One region of the Bacillus sp. ISL-39 genome, then DNA from elsewhere that is predicted to be linked to it. Evidence: riboswitches for the same ligand, from Rfam matches in the RefSeq annotation. Region 1 holds a riboswitch; each other region holds the start of a gene.
What was found. A riboswitch is a leader RNA that binds a small molecule or an ion and turns the genes downstream of it on or off. The one in region 1 is predicted to bind S-adenosylmethionine.

Region 1 (3,769 bases):
TTTTTAAAAAGCTGGTTTTCCAGGAACAGTCCTTTGTCAGTGACAAAAAGAAGGACTCCTGTTGGCAATCCAACGATGATGGCGACAAGGATGGAGATGCCGACCATATAGATCGTTTCAAAAAACGCTTTATTCAATTCAGGCAGCAGTGCAATCAGGTTATCAAGCAGCATCATCAATCACCTCCAGATTTTTAGTCCTTGCCGCTATATAGGCAATCGCCCGGTCAATCTCCAGCTGGTCGCCCGAAATCTCCATAATGAAAATGCCCAATGGAATATCCTGAATATATTCAATCTTTCCATGCAGGATATTTCCGCGAACCTTATAGGTCTGGAACACATCAGAAATGACTCCCTGTTCGGCAATTTCACCCTGGAAATAGATTTTGATCAGCTTTCCTCGACGCTCCTTCAGCAATCTTTCCGGCAGTTCGAATTGAAGGATGGCGTTGACAAAGTCCCTTGTGAGAGCTTGTTTCGGATTCGCGAAGACTTCATACACCTCTCCTTCTTCAATGATTTTCCCGTCTTGCATAACAGCCATCCTGTCGCAGATGGTCTTGACGACTTCCATCTCGTGGGTGATGAGGACAATCGTGATGCCCAATTCACTATTAATCTTTTTAAGTAAGGATAGGATTGATTTCGTAGTGCTTGGATCCAGAGCAGAAGTAGCCTCATCACATAAGAGCACAGATGGATTGTTCGCCAGCGCCCTGGCGATACCGACCCGCTGTTTCTGTCCGCCTGACAATTGTGCCGGATAGACATCCCTTTTATCAGTGAGGCCGACCATATCAAGAAGCTCCGTCACTCTATCATTGATTTTCGCTTTCGGAGTGCCGGCCGCTTTAAGCGCAAAGGCGATGTTTTCACTAACTGTCTTTGCGCTGACAAGATGGAAGTGCTGAAAGATCATCCCGATTTTCAGGCGCGCTTTCCTCAGTTCACTCTTGTTCAAAGAAGTTAGCTCCAGACCATCAATATGTATTTCTCCGGATGTTGGTTTTTCAAGAAGATTCAGGCATCGGATTAAAGAACTTTTACCGGCTCCGCTGTATCCGACAATACCGTAAATCTCTCCCTTTTCTACTTTTAATGAAACTTGGTCAACACCTGTAACCGCCCCTTTTTTTGTTTCATAAATCTTGACCAGGTTTTCCACTTCAATCATGATTTGCACCCCCGTTTTTAAAAAATAAAAAAGCCTCTTTCATTCAAAGAAAGAGGCATCGTAAACATCTATACGACTTATCTTTCAGAATGAAAACATTCTGCAGGAAGTGGCACCTTTCCCAAAAGGAGGTTGCCGGACGTCATAGGGCCTAATCCCTCAGTCTCTCTTGATAAGTAACTTATTTAATTAATTTCGATAATTGAAATATTAAGTCTATCTGATTTATTTGTCAACAAAGTTTTTTGAGGTTTTTCTCATGTTACCGCTTACAGGGCTGCAGGAGTAAGGAATTATTTTTTGAAAAAGAAAACCCCTTGTTTACGATAAAACAAGGGCACCGTAAACAAGGGATCCTGCGATGACATAGGCAGGGTGGACTTTGAATTTTTCCATCAGGATGAAGCTGATTCCGCCAATCAGAATGGTATGCATCAGCCCGACCCCCTCATAGGAAGAGAAAAAGAAATCATAGGTCATGACTCCTAAAAGGACGGCAATGACAGGGCGGACGACGATTGTCAGCCTTTTGACACGGGGTGAATCTTTAAACTTCATTAACAAACCGAGCAAGCTGATCATCAGGATTAGGGATGGTGCTACCGTGGCAAATACCCCAACTATAGCTCCGAGGATTCCTCCTTCTGCATATCCGATATACCCAGCCATCTTGGTAGCAATCGGGCCAGGCAGGGCGTTCCCCATTGCCAGCACCTCACTGAATTCATTGACTGACATCCAACCATATCGGTCAACGACTTCATTTTCGATTAATGGAATGGAGGCAGGGCCGCCGCCGTATCCTAAAATCCCTGGAATAAAAAAGGCCAAAAATATATGGAAATAAATCACTGCTGCTCCCCTCCTGTTTGTTTATTTTCAGATGTTGCAGGGTCTTTTTTCAGCAAGGCACCGAGCAGCAAGACAAAAATTAAAATAGCGGGATGCAGATTCAAGAATTGAAGAAGAACCAGGCTGCCAATAAGCGCCACAGCTGTCCACGCCCAACCAAGGTTTGATTTACCTGACTTCTTGATAAAATCCCATGTCAGGACAGCAAGCATGACGGCAACAACTGGAACAACAGCCTCTGCCATTCCTTTCACCCAAGGCTCATCTTTGTATGAGTTCAGACCGGTCAGCAGCAGGATCATCAGGATAATTGCTGGAATCATCGTTGCTGCAAGGGCATTGATCATACCAAGGTATCCCCCTACTCGATAGCCAATGTAGCCCGCCATTTTTGTGGCAATCGGACCCGGCAGCGCATTTCCCAAAGCAAGAACATCACCGAATTCATCAGAATCCATCCATTTATATTTTTCAACCACTTCCTTATGTACAAGCGGAATCGAAGACGGGCCGCCGCCATATCCAAGGATTCCCACGCGAAAAAATGCTAAGAATAAATCTCTTTGCTTCAAAACTTCACCTTCTAATCTATTATTGATGCAACTAATCGTATCCTTATGAAATGAAATCAAATCCAGCCTCAAAAGTGTACCGTTCCAGGAACAGCAATCTATTCAATCTATACTTATATCTTGTATTTAATTATAGACTCATATAATCAATACTGCATGTCAAATTCAAGTAATTTTACCGTGTGGGCCTATTTCATCGTAATTTTCGCCATTCAGGTGTCTCAAATTCTCCCCGCCACGCAAGGTATTGACGAATTATTAATTATCCCTGCCAATTTTTGATCAATTCGGCAAACTCCACGAATATTTCGACCCAGCAGCATTTCTGCAGTTTCGGCTGCATATAGCTCTTCATATAAGGCTCTTTTCTCATACTTTGTTGCTATTGACTACCAAATATGATTGAATGACCTATTTTTCCTCGCAAAGTAGACTCTTTTGTGAGGTAAAGAGCACGCAAACTTATTACCGATCCTTATATTACGTTAAAATCGGCTTTAGGATTTTAACAACAATCTTTACGAAAAAAAGTACCACAGGCCCTAAGGCTATGATACTCATCTTATTATCTATTAAACTTAAAAACTGAAACGGATACATTCAACTCATTTGTCAGCTTCCTCAGGTCTGTCACCTTTTTCGAAAGGTTGCCGAATGCAGATAATTGTTCCGTTGTGGATGCGGAGATTTCTTCGCTTCCAGCGGCTGTTTCCTCTACGACCGCACTGATCGATTCAACATTATGCAGAACCCTGGCTCCCAATTCCTTCGAAGCTTCCATACCTTTGACAAGCTGAGTAACTTTCTCTGAGATGCCGCTTACCTTCGATTCAATATTCACAAAAGCAGACATTGTCAGGCTCATTGATTCCATCTGCTCTTCTGCGATTGCTCCGCCTTTGTTTACCGCTTCTCCGATTCCTTCAAGTCCAGTCTTTAGGAGATTGACCATATCAAAGATTTGTGTTGTGGCTCTGTTGGATTCTTCAGCCAGCTTCCTGACCTCTGAGGCAACGACTGCAAATCCTTTTCCGGCTTCTCCTGCCCTTGCTGCTTCAATCGCCGCATTCAATGCCAGCAGATTGGTCTGATCCGCGATGGCTGAAACAGTTTGGGCCATATCCTGGATTTTTGCCGCATAGCCTGCAAACTGATCAGTCGCTGCCTGG
Region 2 (3,769 bases), on a different contig from region 1:
ATAACTTTTTCATCTTTTCTCCCCCTTTACCTTTTAATACGGAAGAACGCTGGAAAAGTTTCAAAATTTACCCAAATACTCAAAAACTAACCAAACATTATTTCTTATTGTTCCAAACGTTTGCTCCAAAGCCCACCGCCAGGACACTGAAGATACTTCCAATCAAGATAGATTATCACATTTTACCTCAGAAAAAACAAAAAAAGCAGGGGAAATCCCTGCTTATCTTGTCACAGCCCCGTACTCGGCAGCCAGCTTTTCTCTTAAAAACTTTGCCAGCTCAAGCATGCCAAATTTTCCTGCCTTTGCCTCTGCATCGGGATTGTAATTCGTATTTGTATTGATATCGTAAGTGAAGATTTCCCCTGCCTCGTTTCTGATGAATTCAATTCCGGCAACATGAATATTATTTGATTCAAGTACTCTTTTATATTTTTCAATAATGGGATCATTAAAGCCTTCAATTACCTGGAATTTCGGCTTTTCTTCAACCTCTTCACCTACCGGGCAGAACAGGTCTCCAATCTGGCATGCATCAGCCGGGCATAATTCAAAACCTTCCGAAGTATCGACTTTCACTGCATAAGCAAACTGGCCGCCGACAAACTCGCATCTGGTAATATAGCCCTCCGGGGACTGGATATATTCCTGAATCAGTGTCACACCATCAACCGGTTCTTCAAAAGAAGGTCCGTCAACATATGCCTTCAGTGCTTCGATTGATTGAAACAGCTGGACCCCAAGACCTTTTCCTGCTCGATTATGCTTCGTGATAAATGCCTTCCCGTCAAATTCCTTCGCAGCATCCAATAGCTGTTTTTTCCCGACAGTCGCAATTGTCCTCGGAGTTTCTACTCCATGCTTGGCCAGCTCGAGGTATTGCTTGACCTTGCTTACTTCCAGTTCCAGCGCCCGGGATCCGTTGTATACCTTCCTGCCGTTGTTCTCCAGCCACGATAGAACCTGCGCTGTATATTCAGGGGCGAAGCGATGGCCTCTTGTGTGAGAGGAAGCGCTCATCCTGCTGTAAAAAATACCTTCTGGCGGTTCCTTCGATAAATCCAGCAGGCCTTCGTCCAGATGCCATTCCTCAAAAGGAATCCCCAGCTCCTCAAGCCTCTTTGTTAAATGAATGGTCCATTCACTATTTTCATGGATGATGTATACTTTGCTCATTATTTCTTCCTCCCCTTAGTTTAATGTAGATTATACAATCGCTTGCTTTCTTTTTGCCTCAACAAGCGGCATTACTTGTTTTGCGAAACGTTCCATTTCTTCGAGCTGCGGAGAGAATTGCAGTAATAGCAATCCTAAACCGGCATCTTCATACTGCAATATCCGCTCGGCGATTTGTTCTGGTGTCCCTACTAAATTTGGCCTCAGTCCACGGTTTGATACCGAGTAATCCTGAAGCTGAATTTGCTGTTCAAGCTGGGATTTGCTTGTAAAGTCCTTAAAGCCCGCATAGGCACTTGATTCTTTTACAGTCGTGATCCGTTCCAATTCTGCAAATGCTTCTTTTTCGGTATCGCGGCAAATGACATAGGCAGCCATTCCGAACTCTGACAGTCCTGGATTTGACGTAGCAGCTCTGCGGTCTTTCATATCGGTTATTTTCTGTTCAATTTCTTCTACTGTTCCGCCATGCATGACATAGGCATCGCATTTTTCAACAATAGTCTGTTTTCCCTTTGGACTTTCCCCGCCGGCATAAAGAATCGGATTTGGCCGCTGGACTGGTTTCGGGAACAGCTTCGTATCCTTCAGCTGATAAAACTTCCCTTCATAAGAGAAGCTATCTTCACTCCATAGTCCCTTGAGTACATCAATGAACTCCGTAGTCCGCTCATATCTTTCATCATGTTCGGTAAAGATCCCGCCGTACTGACGCGCTTCTTCCTCCCACCAGGCAGAAACGACATTGAGGGTAAATCGCCCGTTGCTGATTTGGTCTATGTTTGCCGCCATCTTTGCTGTGATTGCAGGATTGTGGAAACCCGGCCTAACAGCAGCCATGATCTCGATTTTTTCAGTCACAGAAGCCAAAGCAGCAGCTGTTGTCCAGGCTTCTAGGGAGTCATGCTCCGGGCCTTTGATATCATTAAGATACAATTCGGCGATCAAAGTAGTTGAGTAGCCCCACTCTTCTGCTGACTGAATCACCTGCTTTGCATAATCAAAGGTAGGCGGCATGTTTTCATCCTCTACATTCCTTAGCCATCCGCCAAATATCGGCAGCCAAAATCCATACTTCATCACAATCTCTCCTCTGCTCATTTAAACTCAACTTAACCAACCCGATAAGTTGGTTTTACAGGAAAAACATTAGAGACTTAAAATTAAGCCTCCTAAACACAAAAAGCTCCCTTCTTTAAGAAGAGAGCCATAGAATACTCTCTTCTCATCTTTCAGACAAAATTGTCCGCAGGAATTGGCACAGTATTCTTTCAGAACCTGTTGCCGAGGTTTCGCAGGGCCTTTCCCTCCACCTCTCTTGATAAGAAGACATCATGTATTAAATTTTAGTTTAATAAAGTGATAATATTCTAAATTCAAACAAAAGTCAATTCGTTTATCGAAATATTTTTATATTTCTATCGGAAATCCTGACAGAAATTTATTTACCCTCCGAGATGCCTCTATTAGTCTTTCTGGAGGCTGAACCATAGCGATCCTGACATACCCTTCGCCTTGTTTGCCAAAAGCATCACCAGGAACGACGGCAATCCCTTCTTCCTCAATTAGCTTGAAGGCAAAATCGCGGGATTTCCAGCCGGCAGGAATTTTAGCCCACACAAACATCGTTGCCGGAGAATTAGCCACTTCCCATCCGCTGTCCCGAAAACCAGATACCAAAGCATCCCGCCGTGCTTCATACTGCTTTAGCTGATCCTTCAGGAAAGAATAATCAGAAGTAAGTGCGGCAATCGCTGCTTTTTGGATTGGGTAAAAGATGCCGTAATCGATATGTGATTTAAAGGAAGCAAGAATATCGATGACCTGTGAATTTCCTGCTACATATCCAATACGGCAGCCTGCCATATTGAAAGTCTTTGAGAGTGAATTGAACTCTACTCCAACTTCCTTTGCACCAGGGACGGATAAGAAACTGATTTGCGGGTTATGATCGTAAATCAATTCAGAATAGGCGAAGTCATGTACGACTAGGATATTATGTACGTTGGCGAATTCGATCACCTGTTCAAAAAAGCTGGTGTCAGCAAGTGCAGTGACAGGATTTCCAGGATAGCTCAAGATCACCATTTTTGTTTTTTGTAAAATTTCAAGAGGAATCTCATTAAGCTGCGGCAGGAATTTATTCTCTTCCAGTAAAGGCATAGGATAAATAGTGCCGCCTGCGATGGTAACACTCGCTTCATAGATCGGGTAACCTGGATCTGGAACAAGTACATAATCACCAGGATCAATGATGGCTGTAGCAAGATGCGCAAGCCCATCCTGCGAGCCCATTAGCTGCAGGACTTCACTTCCAGCTTCCAGTTCAACCGAATAACGCTGATGGTAAAAGTATTTTACCGCCTCGTTAAATTCACTAATTCCCTTAAGCGTGTACCCATATTTCCCTGGATTCATCGAATATTTAGCAAGCTCCTCCATGACAAAAGAAGGCGGTCCAAAATCCGGGCTTCCAATACTCAGGTCGATCACATCTTTCCCGTTCATCAAGGCCGCCTGCTTACGGTCAACCACTTCCTGAAAAATACTGGATGTCATTTTTCTAATCTTTTCTGATCCGTAGATTTTCATG
Region 3 (3,769 bases), on a different contig from region 1:
ATCCAAGAAATTATACTTTATTATTTTTTTATAAGAAAACATCACAAGCACGTTGCATATAGATTAATCAAGGGAGGAATGCGAATTATGGGCTATCTTTGGGTGATGACCATTGGTTTTGTCATTTGTCTCGGTATAATCGGCGGCATGTTGATGTTCTTCATCACATCCGCTTTCAATTACGATGACGCCAGTCGGATCGATTTATTGGATACGGAGAGAAAGAGTAAGTCGTAGGATGCCAAAAGGCTGCCAGAATGATCTGGCAGCCTTTTTATATGGCATGGTTATTAAAAGTCGCGTGTGTTATCAAAACGAGTGTTGGCAGGGTTGTCCGAAGTCAGCGGTGCATCAACTGGGTTTCCAGTCCTAGTGCCATCAATCGCTGTAGTACGATCATTCAGGCCAACTCTGTTTTCGTCGCGCTCGACAACAACGAGAATCTTACCTTCTTTTACATAGCCTTCGTAGCGTTCTGCTTCATCTTCCGGAATACCCATTCCGATCAGTGCTCCAGCCAAACCGCCTGCACCTGCGCCTACTGCAGCGCCAGTAAGTGTCGCAGCGATTGGGCCCGCAGCTACGATTGGACCGATTCCAGGGATCGCAAGTGCGCCGATGCCTGCCAATAATCCAGTAAGGCCGCCTAATACGCCGCCTGTTGCCGCTCCTGCAGCAAGACCTTCCTCAGTCTTTGTACCGGTAGCTTCGTTTACATCGTGAACCTCATCTTCGTTTTTACTGATTACAGAAATGTCATCGGTTGAGTATCCCTGTCTTTTCAGGTCCTCAACAGCCTGGATTGCGTCTTGCTCGTTATCATATACTCCAACAAGATGTTTTTCATGTTCAAACATATTAAAAGCCTCCTTTAGACGAGTAGTCCCTATAAAAATACCCACACACAGGAGGCGTAAACCTTATGTCGAACGATTAACTGCTGATATGATAAACCAAAGAGACTTTTTTAGTTAAATTCGAAGCAACCCGAAATTTTTTAATTTCCAGCCTCAGTCAGTGCAGCTTCAAATTGCTCGATTATATCCTGGCTATTCTCGATTCCCACTGAAATCCTGACTAGTCGATACGTAATGCCAAGCTCTGCCTGAGCCTTTGGAGGCAGCGCGCGATGGGAGGTTTTCAGCGGATGGGAGACAGTCGTTTCAACTCCCGCAAGTGTAGGCACAATCTTTATCCAACCAAGCGATTTCAAAAACCTGTCTGTATCCACGTGTTCTGCCAGTTCAATTGTTACGATGGCACCAAAACCTTTTTCACCTTCTGAAAATGGATAATATACCTTTGAAACATTCTGATGTTCCTTCAGACTGTCAGCCAGCAACCTGGCATTTTCCGATTGAGCTTTCATTCTTAAAGCAAGGGTCTTCAACCCTCTGCAAGTCAGCCACGCTTCAAACGGGCTGAGGTTCGCACCAAGATTCACGATTCTTGCGCGCGCTTCTGCTATCAATACCTTCTTGCCAACGATAACACCAGAGGTAACATCACTGTGGCCTCCGATGTATTTCGTGGCACTGTGGACGACAAGATCGGCTCCTAGCAATAACGGGCGGACATAAAGCGGTGTAGCGAACGTATTATCAACTAATACAGTAAGATTTCTTTTCTTAGCCAGCGCAATGACGTCCTCCAATTTTTCAACACGGAGGAGCGGATTTGTGATGGACTCTGTGTAAAGAAGTTTCGTATTGGATTTGATGGCCTGCTCTACATTTTCTAGGTCTGCAAACGAGACAAACGTTGTTTCGATTCCAAAGCGCTCCAATTCAGCTTTCAGCATATGAAAACTGCCGCCGTAAACATCATCAGCCGCAACAATATGATCGCCATTCTTCACCACTGCCAGGACACCAGCTAAAATCGCAGCCAAACCAGAGGAAGCTGCTGCCCCGTCTTCCGCAAGTTCAAGTGCCGCTAAGGATTGACCAAGTTCATCCGTATTCGGATTTCCAACTCTTGAATATAAATAATTTCCCTCTCCCTGATAAAAGCCCTCAAGCTCATCAAGGTCATTAAAGGTAAATGCTGATGTCTGATAAATCGGTGTCGCCTTGCTCTTAATTCCTGTTTGCTTCTTATGTATGGAATGAAGTACTTCCGTTTCAAATTTTTTCGCCATTTGGTCACCTGCTTTTAGAATTTGTAGTATGGAAAAAATAATCATAAAAAACCTCTCCAAATAAGGAGAGGTTACAGTCAGCCTCACTTATCTTCAGACTGCAATCTTCAGGAATTAGCACCTTTCATTTTAAACGATGGTTGCCGGGCTTCACAGGGCCTGTCCCTCCGCCGCTCTTGATAAGAGTTATTTCGGTTTTAAAAATAGTTTAGATAGCTGAAGTATATCAGCATCCCTGGTTTATCGTCAATGACAGTTCACACACTGAAAACACTGGATTCACGCTGGAGACAGCTGGAAGATTGGCTGCTCAATCTTCCGGATCGCTGTCAAGCAAGTCCCACGGCGTTATCACTCCAATTGGCTTCCCGTGGCGGTCTCCCGTTTCCGTAATGATGACTGCCTGCAGTTTCTTGCCTCTTGTATGGTATCGCTCGAATAATTCTTCAATATGATAAAGTGATGCAGCCTCATCCACAAAGGTCACAAAGTAATTTTTCCCCTTCGTCAAAAGCTCTTTTACACGGACATCCTCGAAATGGACCACACTGTCGGAAAAATGCTTCGCCAGCCACTGGATGATTTCCGTTGAAGTCAGCAAGGCAACATACTTATCATCCTTGTCGTAGACAGGGAATCGTGTAAAATCAAACTTATTGATCACCTTTAGAACATCTTTAAGATAGGCATCCTCGTAATAGTAAAACACCGGGCTGGTCGCGATTGATAGTGCCGTCTGCGGCTTCTCAAACTCCCTTGCGATCTCCTCAATCCGTTCGACCACCTCGATATGCGGCTCGGCAATATAATAATCTGCGTTCACCCGCTCATGGACAATCGCATTGCGGAGCTTCGCAAACTGATGCAGTTCACTTTTATATTTACGAACCAATGAATGATTTTTATACCCAGAGTACAGCAGTTCCACGAACGCATCGCTGTCCGTTCCCTTTACCATTTCCTTCAGCGCTTTGTGAATCCTGTTAAAGGCCGTCTCGAACTTGCCGGATTGCTCTTTATGCTTTACTTCTTGATCTTCTGAAGTTTTCGCTCCTGAATCAGGATTTTTGTTTGATGAATTCTTGCCGCCTTCATTCCCACCCTTATTACCATTGCCGTTTATCGATTGTTTTGAGGCTGGTTTGCCATTTTCTTTACCATTCTTGGATTGATTGGAAGATGCCTTTCCATTGCCATTGCCGGCCTGTTGGGTGGAAGACCTGCTTTTATCGTTTTTTGAATGATTTGAAGAAGAGTTGCCCTTTTCTTTTTTTGATTGATGTGATGGCTTCCCATTTTCGCTTCCTTTATTGCCATCATGCTTTTGATTTCTTTCATCAGCCCGCTTCAGTCTGTTTTCCTCATTCTCCTGCGGCTTAGGGTTAGTTCTCATATATGACTTTCTCTTATTTTTACCAGTCTGATGATTCTTCTTATTTTTTGAATCTGACTGATTATTTGATTTATGTTTAGCTTGAGTATTGTTAGCCAAAAAAAGCCCCTCCGTAATTTCAAATAACTTCCCCCTTCTCATTACCCCATTTACCGGTTTTACTAATCATGGATATATAATGAAAAAATACCAGCTAGCTTTAATGTTTGATACAATAAGTATAGTACATACATTAC
Region 4 (3,769 bases), on a different contig from region 1:
ATGCCTTCGGACATTGTATTCGGCTCTGGTACGAACTGATATGTCAAATAATGCTGGAGAGCCTTGTAATCAAGGACATCGTTTTCCAGTGCAAGCAGGATACTCTTTTTCTCAGAACCAAAGAACGTGCGGTCGCCATCTTCAAAGTAGAAAAATGGCTTGATGCCAAAATGGTCACGGGCACCGTAAAGAACCTGCTCCTGCTTATCCCAGATGACAAACGCGAACATTCCGCGCAGCTTGTCGACAGCCTGCTCTTTAAGATGGCTGTATAGAGCAATGATGACTTCAGTATCCGAGTGAGTTTCGAAGCTAAGCCCTTCTTCAATCAACTCTTCACGAAGCTCAAGATAGTTGTAGATTTCCCCGTTGAAAATGATCCAGTAACGCTCATTTTCATAGGTCAAGGGCTGATGGCCAGCCTCAAGGTCGATGATGCTCAGACGGCGGAAGCCGAATTGGATATGCTCATCATAGAAATATCCATCATCATCAGGCCCGCGATGGGTAATGATATTATTCATATTTTTAAACAGCTGCTTATTATATCCGCTGAATTCCTGTGCATTCTCATGTACACAACCGATAAAACCACACATTATGTACTTCACCTTCTCCATTTCAGAAAAAATTTAGTTTTTCATTTCAGAAAAAATTTAGTTTTGCGCTGATTTCCGCTCAAGGCGCGATTTTTATAACAAAGAACCTAAAGAAATGCATCTTTCTAAAAACATACCATCTAATACTATCATTAAACGCAAAATTTTTGCAGTAAAATCTAAGGGAAATTTAAGGTAATACTCTATTTTACACCTTTTGAACCAGGTGCAAACCAGGCGAGTTTTTGAGTGTTCCCTGATTAGACGGCAAATAATAAAGGGAGTTACATATTCCTATGCAACTCCCTTTGTACTTTTTTATTTATCTAGTGCTTGGGTGCGAAGCGTCTCTGCCTTGTCTGTACGCTCCCATGGAAGGTCAACGTCAGAACGGCCAAAGTGTCCATAAGCAGCTGTCTGCTTGTAAATTGGCTTGCGCAGGTCAAGCATATTGATGATTCCAGCAGGACGAAGGTCGAAGTTGCTTTCTACAACGTCGATCAATACATCTTCGCTTACTTTGCCTGTTCCGAAAGTATCGATTGAGATGGATACCGGACGAGCAACACCGATTGCGTATGCAAGCTGAACTTCAACTTTTTCAGCAAGGCCGGCAGCTACAATGTTCTTCGCAACGTAACGTGCAGCGTATGCAGCTGAACGGTCAACTTTTGTAGGATCCTTACCAGAGAATGCGCCTCCGCCATGGCGAGCGTATCCGCCGTAAGTATCTACGATGATCTTGCGGCCAGTAAGACCTGCATCACCCTGTGGTCCGCCGATTACGAAACGGCCAGTTGGATTGATGAAGTATTTTGTGTTTTCGTCGATCAATTCCGCTGGTACAACAGGCTTGATGACATGTTCTTTAAGGTTGCGCTGGATTTGCTCGAGCGAAACTTCCGGGTGGTGCTGAGTGGAGATAACAATTGTATCGATGCGGACTGGCTTGTCGTTCTCATCGTACTCTACTGTTACCTGAGTTTTTCCGTCTGGACGAAGGTATGGAAGGATTTCTTCCTTGCGCACTTCAGTCAGGCGGCGGGAAATCTTATGTGCCAATGAAATCGGAAGCGGCATTAGCTCTTTCGTTTCGTTGCAGGCAAACCCGAACATTAAGCCCTGGTCTCCTGCTCCGATTGCTTCGATTTCTGCATCGGACATTTGGCCTTCACGTGCTTCAAGCGCCTGGTCAACACCCATTGCGATGTCAGCAGACTGCTCGTCAATTGAAGTCAATACAGCGCATGTTTCAGAGTCGAAACCGTACTTCGCGCGAGTATAGCCAATTTCCTTGACTGTTTCACGAACGATTTTCGGAATGTCTACGTATGTAGATGTAGTGATTTCCCCTGCAACAAGTACAAGTCCTGTTGTAACTGATGTTTCAGCAGCAACACGTGCATTAGCATCTTTTGCAAGGATCGCATCCAAAATCGCGTCAGAAATCTGGTCGCAGATTTTATCCGGATGGCCTTCTGTTACTGATTCAGAAGTGAACAAACGGCGTTTGTTTGACATCTGAGTTCCTCCCTTATTTATAAAAATTGATCGAGGCTGTCCCAATACAGACCCCGGGTTGATACGGTACTCATTCCCTATGTAGTATGAAATAAACGCTGAGTTTTTATTAGAAAAATTTGTTTAGGATTCATGGTGAATGTCTTTTTTTCCTAATTTCACCCACGGGAGCAATGACACCTAAGAAGGCAGTCCAGCAGCATTTCCATGCATCGGACAGAAAAAAGCAATATAAAAAACCTCTCCATTTACGAGGAAAGGTTTTTGCTTAAATCCGCGCCTTTCGCTCTTATCGTTCAAGGGCAGTTCCCTTGCGTCAGGTTAGCACCTTTGCCCGGAAAAAGATCAGCATTCCAAAGGCTGTTTTTTCACGTTTGCAGGTTGCTGGGTTTCATTGGGCCTGTCCCTCCACCAGCTCGGGATAAGAGAGTATCCGTTCAAGGACAAATCATATCGAAACTATAATTGCATGTCAATGATTTTCTCGGTAATTTTGTCGATTGTTGTTGAAAGTTTTTTTGTATAATAAAAAGGTACTTAAATGAACCCTTTTTGCTTGACTATATAAAGAAAGAATTATATAACGCAAGTGAGGTACAAGGTAATTTTCCGAATCATTAGTATAGATTAATTGAACCAATGTGTTATACTAATAACGAGATGTAAACACTTACAAATTATTAATCTTTTAAAAAAGGAAGGTATTCTCCGATGAATGTTGTAGGAATATCAAATGAACTTTCAGCATTATTAAAAGGAAGCAATGTACAGGTGCAGTTATCCGTTCCCCAGCTTGTTGAAAAGGTCCTGAACCGGAACGAAGGGCTCCTGACTTCAACTGGTGCAGTCAGAGCGACTACTGGTAAATATACTGGCCGTTCACCTAAAGATAAATTCATTGTCGAAGAAGAGTCAGTGAAGGATAAAATTGACTGGGGTTCTGTCAACCAGCCGATTTCCGAGGAATCTTTTACAAAGCTATATAATAAGGTATTGAATTTCCTTAAAGAAAAAGAAGAAGTTTTTGTATTCAAAGGATTCGCTGGCGCTGACAAGAAATACCGCCTTCCGATCCAGGTCATCAACGAATACGCCTGGCACAACCTTTTCGCACATCAATTGTTCATCCGTCCAACTGAGGAAGAGCTTGCAGACCATGAATCTGAATTCACGGTCATATCTGCACCGACTTTCAAAGCGGATCCAGAGGTTGATGGAACGAATTCCGAGACATTCATCATCGTTTCCTTTGAACAGCGCGTCGTGTTGATCGGCGGAACAGAATATGCGGGCGAAATGAAGAAATCGATTTTCTCCGTGATGAACTACCTGCTTCCTGAAAACGGCATCCTTTCCATGCACTGCTCTGCAAATGTGGGACGCGAAGGAGATGTTGCATTGTTCTTCGGCTTGTCCGGAACCGGAAAAACAACTCTGTCAGCTGATAACAATCGCCGCCTGATTGGTGATGATGAGCATGGCTGGTCAGCTAACGGTGTCTTCAACATCGAAGGCGGCTGCTACGCGAAGTGCATCAACTTATCGAAGGAAAAAGAACCGCAGATTTATGATGCAATCCGCTTCGGATCTGTTCTTGAAAATGTCGTGGTCGATGATGAGACCCGAGTTGCGGATTATGATGACGGCAG

Region 2: it holds a riboswitch for S-adenosylmethionine, as region 1 does, so the genes downstream of both, J7E37_RS02775 (LLM class flavin-dependent oxidoreductase) here and J7E37_RS09550 (methionine ABC transporter ATP-binding protein) in region 1, are expected to answer to the same signal.
Region 3: it holds a riboswitch for S-adenosylmethionine, as region 1 does, so the genes downstream of both, J7E37_RS07375 (trans-sulfuration enzyme family protein) here and J7E37_RS09550 (methionine ABC transporter ATP-binding protein) in region 1, are expected to answer to the same signal.
Region 4: it holds a riboswitch for S-adenosylmethionine, as region 1 does, so the genes downstream of both, metK (methionine adenosyltransferase) here and J7E37_RS09550 (methionine ABC transporter ATP-binding protein) in region 1, are expected to answer to the same signal.

Annotation. Positions count from the first base shown of each region.
Region 1 is NZ_JAGGQM010000009.1:92,389-96,157, reverse strand. It holds gene J7E37_RS09555 (methionine ABC transporter permease) at 1-173, opposite strand, end outside; gene J7E37_RS09550 (methionine ABC transporter ATP-binding protein) at 163-1,176, opposite strand; SAM riboswitch class I at 1,251-1,355, opposite strand; gene J7E37_RS09545 (chromate transporter) at 1,498-2,028, opposite strand; gene J7E37_RS09540 (chromate transporter) at 2,025-2,600, opposite strand; gene J7E37_RS09535 (methyl-accepting chemotaxis protein) at 3,166-3,769, opposite strand, start outside.
Region 2 is NZ_JAGGQM010000002.1:220,349-224,117, forward strand. It holds gene J7E37_RS02765 (hypothetical protein) at 1-13, opposite strand, end outside; gene J7E37_RS02770 (ATP-grasp domain-containing protein) at 223-1,176, opposite strand; gene J7E37_RS02775 (LLM class flavin-dependent oxidoreductase) at 1,207-2,256, opposite strand; SAM riboswitch class I at 2,399-2,504, opposite strand; gene J7E37_RS02780 (LL-diaminopimelate aminotransferase) at 2,587-3,768, opposite strand.
Region 3 is NZ_JAGGQM010000005.1:264,787-268,555, forward strand. It holds gene J7E37_RS07370 (YflT domain-containing protein) at 291-857, opposite strand; gene J7E37_RS07375 (trans-sulfuration enzyme family protein) at 998-2,140, opposite strand; SAM riboswitch class I at 2,225-2,326, opposite strand; gene J7E37_RS22025 (CBS domain-containing protein) at 2,451-3,632, opposite strand.
Region 4 is NZ_JAGGQM010000011.1:7,020-10,788, reverse strand. It holds gene asnB (asparagine synthase (glutamine-hydrolyzing)) at 1-599, opposite strand, end outside; gene metK (methionine adenosyltransferase) at 918-2,120, opposite strand; SAM riboswitch class I at 2,407-2,548, opposite strand; gene pckA (phosphoenolpyruvate carboxykinase (ATP)) at 2,832-3,769, shown strand, end outside.